DNA from 2 places in the Streptomyces sp. NPDC058620 genome. Region 2 is predicted to be linked to the other one. Evidence: riboswitches for the same ligand, from Rfam matches in the RefSeq annotation. Region 2 holds a riboswitch; the other holds the start of a gene.
What was found. Region 2 has a riboswitch for cyclic di-AMP ahead of ACFWSK_RS24970 (M23 family metallopeptidase). Riboswitches for the same ligand answer to the same signal wherever they lie in the genome.
Positions count from the first base shown of each region.

Region 1 (7,882 bases), on a different contig from region 2:
AGACTTTCCCCATGGCCAACGCAACGAAAGCAGCCCTAGAAGGCGGCCCCGACGACCTTCCCGAGCGGATCGTCTCCGTCACCGGACCCGGGCCGGACGTCAAGGTCCCGTTCCGAGGCGGGTACGAACACTTCAAGGCGACCGACCGTCAGAAGGAAACCTCCGAGGGCCAGTTGCCCGTCTACGAATGGTGGGAGCGCACGGAAGTACCCGGTTAGTCGACAGCGGGCCTGCTCTCGTCGTACCACGGGATGTCGCACAGACGGCTCTTGACCTCAAGCGCGGTTCAGGTTGGAGGCTACTCGTACGCACCACTGGCGGCCAGTGGCGGCGCAGCACTTCACACATCGGAGAAGCCCCATGTCGAGCAATACGGTTCAGAACCCCGGCCCCGCAGTGTCTGACGCACCCCCGGTCCACCGCTCCGGCCTCACCTGGTGGAAGGCGCTGGCCACCGGGGCGGTCTGCGCGGTCGTCGTCAATCTGGTCGTCCTCGCCGTCGCCAAGCTGGCCGATGCCTCGCTCATCATCGTCAACGGCGGCGAAGAGCATCCGATCACGGTCGGGGGCGTCATCGGCGCCTCGGTCGTCCCGCTGGTCGTCGGGACGGGCGCCGCCCTGCTGCTGTCCCTGTGGAAACTGGTCTTCCTGCGGATCGCGCAGTACTTGGGCGGCGGCCTGGCACTGCTGTCGGTCGCCGGTCCGCTGTCGTCCGGCGCCGATGGCGGCACCGTCGCCGCCCTGGCCCTGATGCACATCACCCTCGGGGTGATGGTCGTCACCACTCTGGAGCTCCACCGCCGCCACCGGCTCCTCTAGGGCTGTGGCCGTGAACCGACCTTTGCCGGGTTGGATGTCAGGCGGCGATGGGTAGTGGTCTGCCACCCCAGCGGATGCCCTTCTCGTTTCGGATGCGGGCGCGTTCACACCGTTGGGGGGCCAGGACGTGTCAGCCTCAACGCGGCCGACCCGGCGGGGATCGGCGCCGGCGCGATCGCCGGTCCCGAGGGAATCGTGCGCCAGCAGGCCGGCGCGGGCGAGGAGGTCCTCGTCGACGTCCTCGATCTCGACACCGTCACGCGCGTCCGTACGGTTCCGCCGGCCTCAACCGGCCGTGGGACCAGCTCGCACGGTACGGCAGCCGCGTCCGCCTGCCGATGACGGAGGGTCGTTCCAGCCGACCCCGAACGGCCAAGCCGCGCGGAAGCCAAGCAAATAAGGCGAATACGGACTTTTAGCGGCAATGGTCCTCTATGGCTCATAGCATTCTTTTGACCCGAACCGCACTGACTCCCCTTCGCGCAAATCGCCCTTTTCGGACTCAGTGGCCAGCGTCACGTCACGGATCGGCAGCTTCCCGATCCGTGCCCCGCATCCCTTCTGCGGGAAGAGAGTTGACTCCGCGGTCCGGGTGAATTCAGCGGCGATCCCGTTCATCGATCTTGTAAATGAATTGTGATCCGGAATTCGGGGCTTGTCGCTTTCGGCTTTTCTCGCCTACGGTCACCCTCAATCCGGATGGAACGCCGAATCCTGCCGCCGTCCGGGAACCCAGACCACCCACGCCCGGCAGGAGCGGGGGACCCAGGTAAGTCGCCGATCCGTTATGCGGAACGGCTTGGGGTTAAGTCGCATGCACCTGCGGCCAGGCATCTCCAGCCTGAACCCGACAGCTCACCTCGTAGGCGACGGAGAGGAATTCGCCATGCCCACGATGGGTAAGCACCGTCGTACCAAGTCCAGCCCGCTGACCCGGGGTCTCGTCGCCATCACCGCGGGCGGAGCCGTTCTCGCCCTTCCGGTGATCGGCGCCACCACCGCGTCCGCCGCGCCCGCGCAATCGTTCTCCGCCGAAAAGGCAGGTGCGCCGGCAGCCGCTCCTGCCAAGGCAATCACCGCACAGAAGGCCGGGATCACCAGCTATTCCGTGATCAAGGGTGATTCCCTGCACAAGATCGCCGAGGGACACTCCCTGAATGGCGGTTGGCAGAAGCTCTACAAGGACAACGAGAAGGCCATCGGCGACAATCCTGGGCTTATTCGCCCGGGTCTGAAGCTGACCATTGGCGCCAAGTCCGAGGCCAAGGCTTCCGGTTCGTCCACCGACCGCACGGCTGCGGGCAGCGACCGCGCGGACCGTTCGGAGCGGTCCAGCACACTGGCCGCGAAGACCGCCGCGCCCGCCGCCCAGCCCGCGACGTACACGAACGACCTCGACGGCTGGATCAAGGAGTCGCTGGCAGTCATGGCCGAGCACGGCATCCCCGGCACCTACGAGGGCATCCACCGCAACATCATGCGCGAGTCCTCGGGCAACCCGCAGATCGTCAACAACTGGGACTCGAACGCCGCGGCGGGCACCCCGTCCAAGGGCCTTCTCCAGGTCATCGACCCGACGTTCGAGGCGTACCACGTGCCCGGTACGTCGACGGACAGCTTCGACCCGGTCGCCAACATCACCGCGGCGTGCAACTACGCCGCCGACAAGTACGGCTCCATCGACAACGTCTTCGGCGCCTACTGATACTCCGGCACCGGCCGCGGTTCACGACTGCCGGGTGGTGAGGGTCCGACAGGCCCTCACCACCCGGCAGTTCCGCATGTGCGCCGACCATGGAAGACTCGCACGCATGCCCGAACTCCAGCTCCTGAGACCCGACCACGCCGCCGCCCTGCTCGCCTTCGAGCAGGAGAACCGGGCCTACTTCGCCGCCTCGGTCCCGGACCGCGGCGACGAGTACTTCGCACGGTTCGACGCACGGCACAGCAGCCTCCTGGCCGAGCAGGCCGACGGGCTGTGCTATTTCCATGTGCTGGTGGGCGAGGGCGGCGAGGTGCTTGGCCGGGTGAACCTGGTGGACGTGGCGGACGGCTCCGCCGACCTCGGATACCGGATCGCCGAGAAGGCCGCCGGGCAGGGCCTGGCCACGACCGCCGTCCGCCAGGTATGCGTACTGGCCGTCACTCAGTACGGTCTGACCGCGCTGCGGGCCTCGACCACGCTGGACAACGCCGGCTCCCAGGCCGTACTGGCCAGGACGGGCTTCGTACGCACCGGCGAGACCGTGCTCGGCGGCCACCCGGGCCTCTCCTACGAACGCCCCCTGGACGCGGACGCGCTGCTCCCCTGACATCGGTCACGGGAACAGCGCGGGATGTCCGCACCTGGCTGGTGGTGGCGAGCCGGAATCCGGCCCGCCACCACGGCGCGGGGACCGCGTCAGTCGCGGTCGGTCTCCTCGCGGAGGATCTTGCCGCTGGCCGCGTCCACCTCGAACTCGCTCTTGTTCCAGTCCGCGGCGACGACGTCGACGGCCCAGACAAGGGTGTCGTCGTCGTTGGTGTCCAGGCCGATCGAGGTGACCTTCCCCTTCTGCTTGTCCGTGGCGACCTTGGCCGCCTGCTGGGACGTCTGCTTCGCCTTGGTGATCCAGTCGGCCATCTCACGCTTGTCGGCCGCGTCCTGATCGGTGTCCGCGGCCGTCTCGATCACCTTGCCGGAGACGGCGTCGATACGGACGGTGTGGGCGGTCCCGTCCTTCTCGACGACCTCCGCCACCCACACCGGACCGGTGGGGCTGCCGCTCGGGGAGGCGCTGCCGGTGGGGCTGCCACTCGGACTTCCACCGGGGCTGGCCGCTCCGGTCGGGCTGCCACTGGGGCTACCGCTCGGGCTGGCCGTGCCGCCGGGGCTCGCGCTTCCGTTCGGCGAAGCGCTCGCGCTCGCGTCGGTGCGCCGGTCGGTGTCGTCGTCCAGGCCCTCCAAGTCGAGCTCGGCCAGCTTGGTGTCAGGAACGGCTCCGACCGCGGTCGTGGCCGCCTTGTCGAACGTGACCTTCGTGGCTTCGAGGAGCTTCTTGCGTTCGGCCTGGTCCTCGGTCAGTTTCGCCCCGCCGGTCGGGCTGCCTGAGGGACTGGCGTAGGGAGTGGTCGTCTGCTTCGGGATGACCTTGGCGGCCTCCGATGTAGCCGCCCCTGTCTGGTCGCCACCCTCATGCCCGCAGCCCGCGACCAGCGCGGAGGTGACGACGGCGCACAGCGCACCGGCGGCGGTACGGAGACGGCGGGCGCGCGGGGAGACGGTGGTTTTTCGTCGGAATTCAAGGCTCATACACGCATCCCTAGCCCCCGCACCGGCCGGTCATGTTGTCCTACGGGACGGGTCACCCGATCGACCTCGCGGCTCCGTCCGTTGGCCGCCATCCGCCCCGGGCGCGCCTCGGTCGAGGGTGCGGAACAATGGATGGGCACAGCCACGGACACCGGCTCCCGCCGGCGCCCGGTCGGGAGGCCCCTCATGGATTACCCGGAGAGTTACGAGCTGATATTCCAGACCCACGGTGCGGCTGACGACGTGGTCGTCGTCCGGATGACCGACCGGTCCGGGGCGGGCGGATACCCGGTGTACGAGGACGAGACCGGAATCGTCCGCGCGGAGATCAGCTACCGAGGCGAGGTTCGCATGCTGGCCAGCGGCGGCCACCAGGTACCGGGGATCCCCCTGCTGGTGCGGCCCCTGAGCGGAGGGGCACCGCGCACCCGCTGAGCAGCCCATGACACGCACCGGGACACGACCCGCGTCCCGGTGCGCGGCCTGCTGTGCGTCTCGGAGCTGACGTGCTGCACAGCGCGTGCTGCACAGCTGTCGTGCTGCACACCTGACGCGCCAAAGTCCGTTCATGCCCGTTCTTTGCCCGAACCTGTTTACATTCAGGTACCCCAGACGTAACCTGAGCGCGAAACCACAGACTCGGGCATGAAACGGATACGAAACCACATGTACGCACCGGAGCGGCAGCAGGAAATCCTCCGCCTCGCCCAGGAGAGCGGGCGCGTCGACGTGCTCTCCCTCGCAGAGGAATTCCAGGTGACAGCCGAGACCGTGCGGCGTGACCTCAAGGCGCTCGACCGGGCCGGGCTCCTGCGCCGGGTGCACGGCGGCGCGATCCCTGCCGGACGGCTCGGCTTCGAGCCCGACCTCGCCGAGCGCGACGCGGTGGCCGCGGACGAGAAGGACCGCATCGCCGCCGCCGCTCTGGGTGAACTGCCCGTCGACGGCAACGTGATCATCGACGCGGGCACCACGACGGCCCGACTCGCCGCCGCCCTCCCGATCGAGTCGTCCCTGACCGTGGTGACGCACGCGCTGCCCGTGGCCGCCCGCCTCGCCGACCACCCCGGAATCGCGCTGCACCTCGTGGGCGGCCGGGTCCGGCACCGTACGCGAGCGGCCGTCGACGCCTGGGCGCTCAGCGCCTACGCCGAGATCAACGCCGACGTCGTCCTCCTCGCCACCAACGGCTTCTCGGCCGAGGGCGGTCTGACCACCCCCGACCTCGCCGAGGCCGCCGTGAAGCGCGCCATGATCTCGGCCGCCCGCCGGGTCGTGCTCCTCGCCGACTCGGGCAAGTTCGGCCAGGAGCACTTCGCCCGCTTCGGCGATCTCTCCCACGTCGACCTGCTCATCACCGACACGGGGCTCAGCCCCGAGGACGCCCTCGCCATCGAGAGCCGGGGCACGGAAGTGGTACGCGCATGATCCTCACCGTCACCCCCAATCCGAGCCTCGACCGCACCTACGAGCTGCGGGACCTGACCCGGGGCGCGGTCCTGCGCGCCACCGGGGACCGGGTCGACCCCGGCGGCAAGGGCATCAACGTCTCCCGCGCGGTGGCGGCGGCCGGCCACCGCACGGTCGCGGTCGCTCCCCTCGGCGGACCGGAGGGCGCACTGCTCGCCCGGCTGCTCGGTGAGCACGGGATCGAGGCCGCCGGTGTGCAGATCGCGGACAGCACCCGGGTCAACATCACCCTCGTCGAACCGGACGGGACGCTGACCAAGGTCAACGCGACCGGGCCCGAGATCACGGAGTCCGAGGCCGAGACCCTGCTGGAGACGGTACGGACCCGGTCGTCGGACACGGACTGGATCGCCTGCTGCGGCAGCCTGCCGCGGGGCCTGCCGCCCGAGTGGTACGCCGAGCTGGTGGCACGCAGTCACCGGGCCGGTGCGCGGATCGCGCTCGACAGCTCGGGCGCTGCCCTGCTCGCTGCTCTGCGCGAGCGGCCGGATGTGATCAAACCGAACGCCGAGGAGCTCTCCGAAGCGGTCGGGCGGCCTCTCACGACGGTCGGAGACGCGGTCAAGGCGGCCGAGGAACTGCGCGGGCGCGGGGCACAGGCCGTACTGGCCAGCCTCGGAGCCGACGGACAACTGCTGGTGGACGGCTCGGGGACGTACTTCGGCAGCGCCCGGGTGGACACCGTCCGGAGCAATGTCGGGGCCGGCGACGCCTCGCTCGCCGGTTTCCTGGCCGCAGGGGGCGCAGGCAGGTCCGCACTGGCGGCCGCGGTCGCGCACGGCGCGGCGGCGGTCCAGCTCCCCGGCAGCGTGATGCCGACACCGGCCGACATCGACCTGTCATCGGTCGTCACGACCACGGACATCCCCCTGGACCGCGTGCTGACGGAGCCCGCGCCATGACGTCCGCATCCCTGAGACCCAGCCCGAAGCCCCACGTCCCCCAGGCCGCCGCCACGGCGGTCCACGAGCAAGGAGCCCCGCGATGAGTGAGCTGATCACCGCGGACCTGGTCGACCTCGATCTGTCCGCCGAGACGAAGAACGCCGCAGCGAGGTCGCTCGCCGAGCGGATGGTCGCCACCGGCCGCGTCACCGACCTCGACGGCTTCCTCGCCGACGTGGCCGCCCGTGAGGCGCAGATGCCGACCGGTCTGGACGGCGGCATCGGCATCCCGCACTGCCGCAGCGAGCACGTCAGTGCGCCGACGCTGGCCTTCGGGCGCAGCGGACAGGGCATCGACTTCGGTGCGCCGGACGGGCCGGCGGACCTGATCTTCCTCATAGCGGCGCCCGCCGGGGCCGACGACGACCACCTCACCATCCTGTCGAGCCTGGCGCGACGGCTGATGGATGCCGCCTTCACCTCCGCACTGCGCGCGGAGACCGACGCCGCCGCCGCGGCCGCCCTGATCCGCGGCGACGCACCGCCCGCCGCGCCGGAGGAGCCCGCGCAGGAGACGGAGACCAGCGGGGCCGTGCAGACAGCATCGGCCGAGGCCACCCCCGAGCCGTTCCGGATCGTGGCCGTCACCTCGTGCCCCACGGGCATCGCCCACACGTACATGGCCGCCGAGTCCCTGGAAGCGGCGGCGCGCGCCGAGGGCATCACCCTCAGCGTCGAGACGCAGGGTTCGGCCGGATTCGAGCGGCTCGACCCGGCCGTCATCGCCGCCGCCGACGCGGTGATCTGGGCGCACGACGTCGACGTACGCGAGAAGTCCCGGTTCGGCGGCAAGCCGATCGTCGACGTCGGGGTGAAGGCGGGGATCAACCGTCCCGCCGAACTGATCGCCGAGGCCCGGCGCAAGGCCGAGCGGGGCGAGGTCAGCGGTGTCCCGGACGACAGCGGTACGGGGCCGGGCGCCGCCGCGTCCACCGGCGGCAGCACGCACTTCGGCGTCCGGCTGCGTACGTACCTGATGTCCGGCGTCAGTTACATGGTTCCGTTCGTCGCGGCGGGCGGACTCCTGATCGCCCTGTCGTTCGCCATCGGCGGCTACGAGATCGCGAACGCCAAGTCCGTCGCCGATCACTTCGTGTGGGGCGAGGCCGACAGCTGGGCCGCTCTCCTCAACCAGATCGGCGGCGCCGCCTTCGGCTTCCTGGTCCCCGTGCTGGCGGGCTACATCGCGTACGGCATGGCGGACCGTCCCGCACTCGTCCCCGGGTTCGTCGGCGGCGCCATCGCGCTGACCATCGACGCGGGGTTCCTGGGCGGCCTCGTCGCCGGTCTGCTGGCCGGTGCGGTGGTGATGGCGATCCAGCGGGTGAAGGTCCATCCCACCCTGCGCGGCATCATG
Region 1 covers NZ_JBHXQO010000001.1:390,051-397,932, reverse strand. The annotation lists gene ACFWSK_RS01750 (DUF5988 family protein) at 12-218, shown strand; gene ACFWSK_RS01745 (DUF6069 family protein) at 397-819, shown strand; partial or broken gene ACFWSK_RS01740 (IS630 family transposase) at 857-946, opposite strand; gene ACFWSK_RS01735 (hypothetical protein) at 1,015-1,161, shown strand; cyclic di-AMP (ydaO/yuaA leader) riboswitch at 1,515-1,701, shown strand; gene ACFWSK_RS01730 (transglycosylase SLT domain-containing protein) at 1,706-2,524, shown strand; gene ACFWSK_RS01725 (GNAT family N-acetyltransferase) at 2,631-3,131, shown strand; gene ACFWSK_RS01720 (PepSY domain-containing protein) at 3,221-4,111, opposite strand; gene ACFWSK_RS01715 (DUF6296 family protein) at 4,298-4,546, shown strand; gene ACFWSK_RS01710 (DeoR/GlpR family DNA-binding transcription regulator) at 4,778-5,539, shown strand; gene pfkB (1-phosphofructokinase) at 5,536-6,483, shown strand; gene ACFWSK_RS01700 (fructose-specific PTS transporter subunit EIIC) at 6,566-7,882, shown strand, end outside.
Region 1: another riboswitch for cyclic di-AMP. It lies ahead of ACFWSK_RS01730 (transglycosylase SLT domain-containing protein); the one in region 2 lies ahead of ACFWSK_RS24970 (M23 family metallopeptidase).

Region 2 (7,882 bases):
AGCACCACGTCCGCTTCCCAGTGGTCGGGGTACGCGTGATGCGGACTCTGCTCCGGCGTGGGCTGCATGGGCAAAGCCTACGGCTGACGCACCGGTCGCGGAGGGATCGGGGCCGGGGCAGTCTGAGGGTGCTCGACCGGCCGCAGCGACTGGGCCCGGGACCGGGCACAGCAGTGCGCACTGCATGAGAGACTGGTCTAGACAACCATTGATTCGTGAAGGGCAGAACCATGGCTGAGCGCCGCGTCAACGTCGGTTGGGCCGAGGGCCTGCACGCCCGCCCCGCTTCCATCTTCGTCCGTGCCGCCACGGCCTCCGGCGTCCCTGTGACGATCGCCAGGGCCGACGGCAACCCGGTGAACGCGGCGTCGATGCTCGCGGTTCTCGGCCTGGGCGCCACCGGCGGCGAGGAGATCGTGCTCGCGTCCGAGGCGGACAACGCCGAAGCCGCTCTGGACCGCCTGGCCAAGCTGGTCGCCGAGGGGCTCGAGGAGCTTCCGGAGACGGTCTGATCCCAGTCGAATCCGACCGGAATCAATTCTGCGACGAAGTCGCGGCATCCCTCTGCGGATGCCGCGACTTCTCCGTTTCCGGAAACGCACCGGCGGGCTCGAATTCGAGCAGCACAAAGAAAGCCCCGCTGAATTACCTTCTTTGTATACGGCGCAATTGTTAATGTCGGACGCCCGCGATGTTTACGACATGTTGCGAAGTGCTCACCCGGGGCGGCAGGGGGCTTCGCCCCGGCCGGTCCGGGCGGCGCAGCCGATGGGCCGCGATCGCCCGCTCGGCGTGCTGGACGGCCAGCGCCCTGGCCCGGTCCGCGTCACCACGGGCGACCGCGTCCACGAGCGCACCGTGCTCGGCCCAGGACTCCGCGGGCCGTGCGGGCTGCTCGACCGCGTACATCCAGGCGATCTTGTGCCGTAGCTGGGTGAGCAGCGCGATCAGCCCGGGGCTGCCCGAAGCCTGCGCGAGCGTCTCGTGGAACCAGCCGCCCAGTGCGCGCAGATCCTCGCCCTCGCCCCGCCGCACCCGCTCCTGCCCCAGCCTGACCAGGCCGCGCAGCACCTTGAGGTGCGCATCGGTGCGCCGCTGAGCGGCGCGCGCCGCGCCGAGCGGCTCCAGGAGCATCCGGACCTCCAGGAGGTCGGCGGCCTCCTGCTCGGTGGGCTCGGCCACGCACGCGCCGGCATGCCGGCGCGTGACGACGAAGCCCTCGGACTCCAGCGTGCGCAGCGCCTCGCGCACCGGGACGCGCGAGACCCCGTAACGACGCGCGAGCAACTCCTCGGTGAGGCGGCTGCCGCGATCGAAGACACCGGAGACGATGTCGTCACGGATTGCCGTGCATACCGAATGCGCGGGAATGCGCATGTCCGAACCTCCGCCTTAATCCCCGCGAAACGCGGCCGATCGACGCCTGTTCTGCGACTCTATTGCAATGAGCCCGAATTTCCGACGGCAGAGTGGAATCCAGGTATATCTTCTGGCCACGGAAGGCTTCGGCGAACAGCGTCCGGGCGATACGCCGAAGGCCCCGGCGGGAGCCGGGGCCTTCGGGAAGTGCGGGGGTGCGGCGCGTGGGTCAGACGTTCACGCCGTGCGCGCGCAGGTACGCGACAGGGTCCATGTCGGAGCCGTACTCGGGGGTGGTCCGGGCCTCGAAGTGGAGGTGCGGCCCGGTGGAGTTGCCGGTCGAGCCGGAGATGCCTATCTGCTGCCCGGAGGTGACGCCCTGGCCGACGGAGACGCCGATCGAGGAGAGGTGGCCGTACTGGGTGTACGTGCCGTCCGCCATCCGGAGCACGATGTTGTTGCCGTAGGCACCGCCCCAGCCGGCCTCGACGACCGTACCGGCGCCGACGGCGACGACGGAGGAGCCGGAAGCGGCGCGGAAGTCGACACCCGAGTGGCTGCCGGAGGACCAGAGGGAGCCGCCGGACTTGTAGCCGGTGGTGACGTAGGAGCCGGCGACCGGCAGGTGGAACGAGTTCAGCCGCTCGCGCTCGGCCGCGCGGGCGGCGCGGGCCTCGGCCTCGCGGGCCTCCGCGGCACGGGCCTTCGCCTCGCGCTCGGCCTCGGCCTTGGCCTTCGCCCTGGCTTCCGCCTTCGCCTTGGCCTTCGCGGCGGCCTCGGCCTGCTGCTCCTGGACCTTCGCCTGGGCGGCGATCTGGTCGGCGAGGGTGCCGCCGATGGCGACGACCTGGGTCAGGCCGGTGTCGCTGACGGTGCGGGCCTCGTCCGCGGCGAGGGCCGGAGAGGCCATCCCGCCGATGACGCCGGTGGTGGCCAGAGCCGCGATGCCGGCGACCTGAGCGCTCTTGCGCGTCAGACGGCTCGGGGCACGGTGCTTCCCGGTGGCACGGGTGAACGCCATGGAGGGGCTGATCCTTTCCTTCCTTCTCGCCTACCGGGTTAGCTGACGGGTTCGGAGCAGGAAGGTCTCCTACGGACTTCTCCGCCCCTGAGAGCGCAGACGTCCGATTCACCCCAGGGACTTCGTGGGTCCCCGGCTCCCCAGGCTCGCGCCTGACGGGGACTCGGCGATGGCTGCCCGGCGCCACGGACGCGGCATACGCATGACGGACAGCGGAGCCGACGCTAAACGGGGCAACTTTCAATCACCAAACGGACAGCCTGATTTGTCGTACATCCCACAGGGCAGATGGGGAGCCCTTGTATCAAAATCGGACAAAAAGCAGGGACCCCGGTGGCGAGTTGCCCACCGGGGTCCCTTTTGTGCTCTTTGCGCCTCCGTCGGAGAACGGACCGCCCGTCAGCCGCTGACGACCGACACCTCGCCGATACCCAGGGCGCGGACGGGGTCCGCGATCTGGGAGGCGTCACCGACGAGCACCGTGACCAGCCGGTCCACGGGGAAGGCGTTGACCACGGCGGCCGTCGCCTCGACCGTGCCCGTCTCGGCCAGGCGCGCGTACAGCTGCGCCTGGAAGTCGTCCGGGAGGTGCTGCTCGACCTGGTCGGCGAGGGTGGCCGCCACGGAGGCCGCCGTCTCGAACTTCAGCGGGGCGACGCCCACGAGGTTCTGCACGGCCGTCTCGCGCTCGGCGTCGGTCAGCCCGTCGGCCGCCAGGGTCCGCAGCACCTTCCAGAGATCGTCCAGCGCCGGTCCCGTGGACTCCGTGTCCACCGAGCCGCTGATGGCGAGCATCGCCGCCCCGGTGCGCCCGGAGGAGGAGCCGGGAGCCGTGGAGCGCATTACCTGCGCGAAGGCGCGTACGCCGTAGGTGTAGCCCTTCTCCTCGCGCAGCACGCGGTCCAGCCGCGAGGTGAGGGTGCCACCCAGGCAGTACGTGCCGAGGACCTGGGCCGGCCAGACACTGTCGTGCCGGTCGGCGCCGATGCGGCCGATCAGCAGCTGCGTCTGCACAGCGCCGGGACGGTCCACGATCACCACGCGGCCGCGGTCGTCGGCGGTGATGGGCGGGACCGGGCGGGGCTCGGCGGAGTTGCCCGACCAGTCACCGACGGTGTCGGCGAGGAGCGCGTCCACGTCGACCCCGGTGAGGTCGCCGACGATGACCAGCGTCGCGGTGGACGGACGGATGTGCGCGTCGTAGAAGGCACGCACGGCCGTGGCGTCGATCCGGCCCACCGTCTCCTCGGTGCCCTGGCGCGGACGCGACATCCGCGCCGTGGCGGGGAACAGCTCCTTGGAGAGCTGCTTGGCCGCCCGGCGGCCGGGGTTGGCCTGCTCGTGCGGGATCTCGTCGAGGCGGTTGCCCACGAGACGCTCGATCTCGCTCTCTGAGAAGGCGGGCGCCCGCAGCGCTTCGGCGATCAGCCCGAGCGCCTTGGCCAGCCGGGAGACCGGGACCTCCAGGGAGACCCGGACACCGGGGTGGTCGGCGTGCGCGTCGAGGGTCGCACCGCAGCGTTCCAGCTCCGCGGCGAACTCCTCGGCGGAGCGCTTGTCCGTGCCCTCGGACAGGGCGCGCGCCATGATCGTGGCCACGCCGTCGAGGCCCTCGGGCTCCGCGTCCAGCGGCGCGTCCAGGAAGATCTCCACCGCGACCACCTGCTGCCCGGGGCGGTGGCAGCGCAGCACGGTGAGGCCGTTGGGCAGGGAGCCGCGCTCGGGCGCGGGGAAGGCCCAGGGCCTGGCCACGCCCGCGGTCGGCTGCGGGTGGTACTCCATCGCTACTCCAGTCACAGCGGCGTCGCTCACTGCTCCGCCCCTTCGTGCGTGCCGGTACCGGCTTCGGTGGCGTCGTCGGCCTCGGCGTCGGCCGGCGCTTCGATCGGTTCGTAGACCAGGACCGCGCGGTTGTCGGGGCGCAGGCATGCCTTGGCGGCCGCCTGGACCTCCTCCGCGGTGACGTCGAGAACCCGCTCCACGGCCGTCAGGGCCAGCTGCGGGTCGCCGAACAGCACGGCGTACCGGCACAGTTCGTCAGCGCGGCCCTCGACCGTACCGAGCCGGTCCAGCCACTCGCGCTCCAACTGCGCCTGGGCCCGCTCCATTTCCTCGGGCGTGGGGCCCTCGGCGGCGAACCTGGCCAGTTCCTCGTCGACCGCGGCCTCGATCTCCGGCACCTCGACGCCGCCGGACGTCTTGACGTCCAGCCAGCCGAGCGAGGGCGCCCCGGACAGCCTCAGCAGCCCGAACCCGGCGGCCACCGCCGTACGGTCGCGGCGGACCAGCCGGTTGTGCAGCCGGGAGGACTCGCCGCCGCCGAGTACGGTCAGCGCCAGGTCCGCGGCGTCGCACTCGCGGGTGCCGTCGTGCGGCAGCCGGTAGGCGGCCATCAGCGCGCGCGCCGGGACCTCCGCGTGAACCACTTCGCGCAGCTGCTCACCGATGATGCCAGGCAGCGTCCCGTCACGCGGCGGCTGCTTGCCGTCGTGCGCCGGGATGGACCCGAAGTACTTCTGGACCCAGGCGAGCGTCTCCTCGGGGTCGATGTCACCGACCACCGAGAGCACCGCGTTGTTGGGCGCGTAGTACGTACGGAAGAACGTACGGGCGTCCTCCAGGGTCGCGGCGTCCAGGTCGGCCATCGAGCCGATCGGGGTGTGGTGGTACGGGTGGCCCTCCGGGTAGGCGAGGGCCGTCAGCTTCTCGAAGGCCGTGCCGTACGGAACGTTGTCGTAGCGCTGGCGACGTTCGTTCTTCACGACGTCGCGCTGGTTCTCCATGGACTCCTCGTCGAGCGCGGCGAGGAGCGAGCCCATGCGGTCGGCCTCCAGCCAGAGCGCGAGCTCCAGCTGGTGCGTGGGCATGACCTCGAAGTAGTTGGTCCGCTCGAAGCTGGTCGTGCCGTTCAGCGAACCACCGGCTCCCTGTACGAGCTCGAAGTGCCCGTTCCCCTTGACCTGGCCCGAGCCCTGGAACATCAGGTGCTCGAAGAGGTGAGCCAGGCCGGTACGCCCCTTGACCTCGTGGCGTGAACCGACGTCGTACCAGAGACAGACCGCGGCGACCGGGGTCAGATGGTCCTCCGAGAGCACCACACGCAGGCCGTTGGCCAGGCGGTGCTCGGTCGCTGTTCTGCCGCCGGAGCCGGCCTGAGCTGTGGCCGTGTGACCCATGGGCATGTACGTCCCTTCGATCGCGATACAGGTTTTCCTGCCAGACCTGCCACTCTAAGCAAGCGCACCGACACCTGGCGAAGTTCCCGATCCGTGGATGTTGTCGTAGATGCTGCCGTAAACGGTGCCTCCCGCGGGGCCCGCAGGACCGCTTCGGACGGGTCGAGGTCGGCGTTGTCAGTGCGGCGGTCCACAATGGTCCGCGTCAGAACCTTGGGTTGCCCGAACAGAATCCGTGAAGGAGTCGCAGCAGCGATGGCCCGCCGCAGCACGAAGACCCCGCCGCCGGACGACTTCGAGGAGAGAATCCTCGATATCGACGTCGTCGACGAAATGCAGGGCTCCTTCCTCGAGTACGCCTACTCGGTGATCTACTCAAGGGCCCTGCCCGACGCCCGCGACGGCATGAAGCCGGTGCACCGCCGCATCGTGTCCCAGATGAACGAGATGGGGCTCCGCCCCGACCGCGGCTACGTGAAGTGCGCCCGCGTCGTCGGCGAAGTCATGGGTAAGCTGCACCCGCACGGCGACGCGTCGATCTACGACGCGCTGGTACGCATGGCCCAGCCGTTCTCGATGCGCCTCCCGCTCGTCGACGGACACGGCAACTTCGGCTCGCTCGGCAACGACGACCCGCCGGCCGCCATGCGGTACACCGAGTGCCGTATGGCCGACGCCACGTCGCTGATGACGGAGTCCATCGACGAGGACACCGTCGACTACCAGTCGAACTACGACGGCCAGGAGCGGGAGCCGGTCGTCCTCCCCGCGGCCTACCCGAACCTCCTGGTCAACGGCACGACCGGGATCGCGGTCGGCATGGCGACCAACATGCCGCCGCACAACCTGGGCGAGGTCATCGCCGCCGCCCGCCACCTCATCAGGCACCCGGGCGCGGACCTGGAGACCCTGATGCGGTTCGTCCCGGGTCCGGACCTGCCCACCGGGGGCCGGATCGTCGGCCTCGGCGGGATCAAGGACGCGTACGCCGCAGGCCGCGGCACGTTCAAGATCCGTGCCACGGTCGCCGTGGAGGACGTCACGGCCCGCCGCAAGGGCCTCGTCGTCACCGAACTGCCCTTCACCGTCGGCCCGGAGAAGGTGATCGCCAAGATCAAGGACCTCGTCTCGGCGAAGAAGCTCCAGGGCATCGCGGACGTCAAGGACCTCACCGACCGGTCGCACGGCCTGCGTCTGGTCATCGAGGTCAAGAACGGCTTCGTACCGGAGGCGGTGCTGGAGCAGCTCTACAAGCTCACGCCGATGGAGGAGTCCTTCGGCATCAACAACGTGGCGCTGGTCGACGGCCAGCCGCTCACCCTGGGGCTCAAGGAGCTCCTGGAGGTCTACCTCGACCACCGCTTCGAGGTGGTGCGCAGGCGCAGCGAGTTCCGCCGCACCAAGCGCCGCGACCGGCTGCATCTGGTCGAGGGGCTGCTCGTCGCCCTGGTCGACATCGACGAGGTCATCCGTCTCATCCGGGACAGCGACAACTCGGCGCAGGCGAAGGAGCGGCTCATGGAGCGCTTCTCGCTGAGCGAGATCCAGACGCAGTACATCCTGGACACTCCGCTGCGCAGGCTCACCCGGTTCGACCGGATCGAGCTGGAGAGCGAGCGCGACCGGCTCAACGCCGAGATCGGCCAGCTGACCGCCATCCTCGATTCGGACGCGGAGCTGCGCAAGCTCGTCTCCTCCGAACTGGCCGCGGTCGCCAAGAAGTTCGGCACGGACCGCCGCACGGTGCTGCTGGAGTCGGCGGGCTCGCAGGTCGCCTCCGTACCGCTGGAGGTGGCGGACGACCCGTGCCGGGTGCTCCTGTCCTCCACCGGCCTGCTCGCCCGCACGGCCAACGCGGACCCGATCGTCATCGGCGAGGACGCCAAGCGCGCCAAGCACGACGTGATCGTCTCGTCCGTGCCCGCGACGGCGCGCGGCGACATCGGCGCGGTCACCTCGACCGGTCGGCTGCTGCGGCTCGCGGTGATCGATCTGCCGCGGCTTCCGGACACGCACGCCGCCCCCAACCTGTCGGGAGGGGCACCGGTCCCGGAGTTCCTCTCGCTGGAGACGGGCGAGGAGCTGATCTGTCTCACCACGCTGGACGAGGCGTCACCCGGTCTGGCGATCGGCACCCTGCAGGGCGTGGTGAAACGCGTGGTGCCCGACTACCCGGCCAACAAGGACGAGTTGGAGGTCATCTCCCTCAAGGACGGTGACCGGATCGTCGGCGCGACCGAGCTGCGTACGGGTGAGGAGGACCTGGTCTTCATCACGTCCGACGCCCAACTGCTGCGCTACCCGGCCGCCCAGGTACGGCCCCAGG
Region 2 covers NZ_JBHXQO010000031.1:43,648-51,529, forward strand. The annotation lists gene ACFWSK_RS24955 (GNAT family N-acetyltransferase) at 1-68, opposite strand, end outside; gene ACFWSK_RS24960 (HPr family phosphocarrier protein) at 231-512, shown strand; gene ACFWSK_RS24965 (GntR family transcriptional regulator) at 673-1,377, opposite strand; gene ACFWSK_RS24970 (M23 family metallopeptidase) at 1,589-2,380, opposite strand; cyclic di-AMP (ydaO/yuaA leader) riboswitch at 2,393-2,559, opposite strand; gene ACFWSK_RS24975 (M16 family metallopeptidase) at 2,780-4,162, opposite strand; gene ACFWSK_RS24980 (M16 family metallopeptidase) at 4,189-5,562, opposite strand; gene ACFWSK_RS24985 (DNA topoisomerase (ATP-hydrolyzing) subunit A) at 5,812-7,882, shown strand, end outside.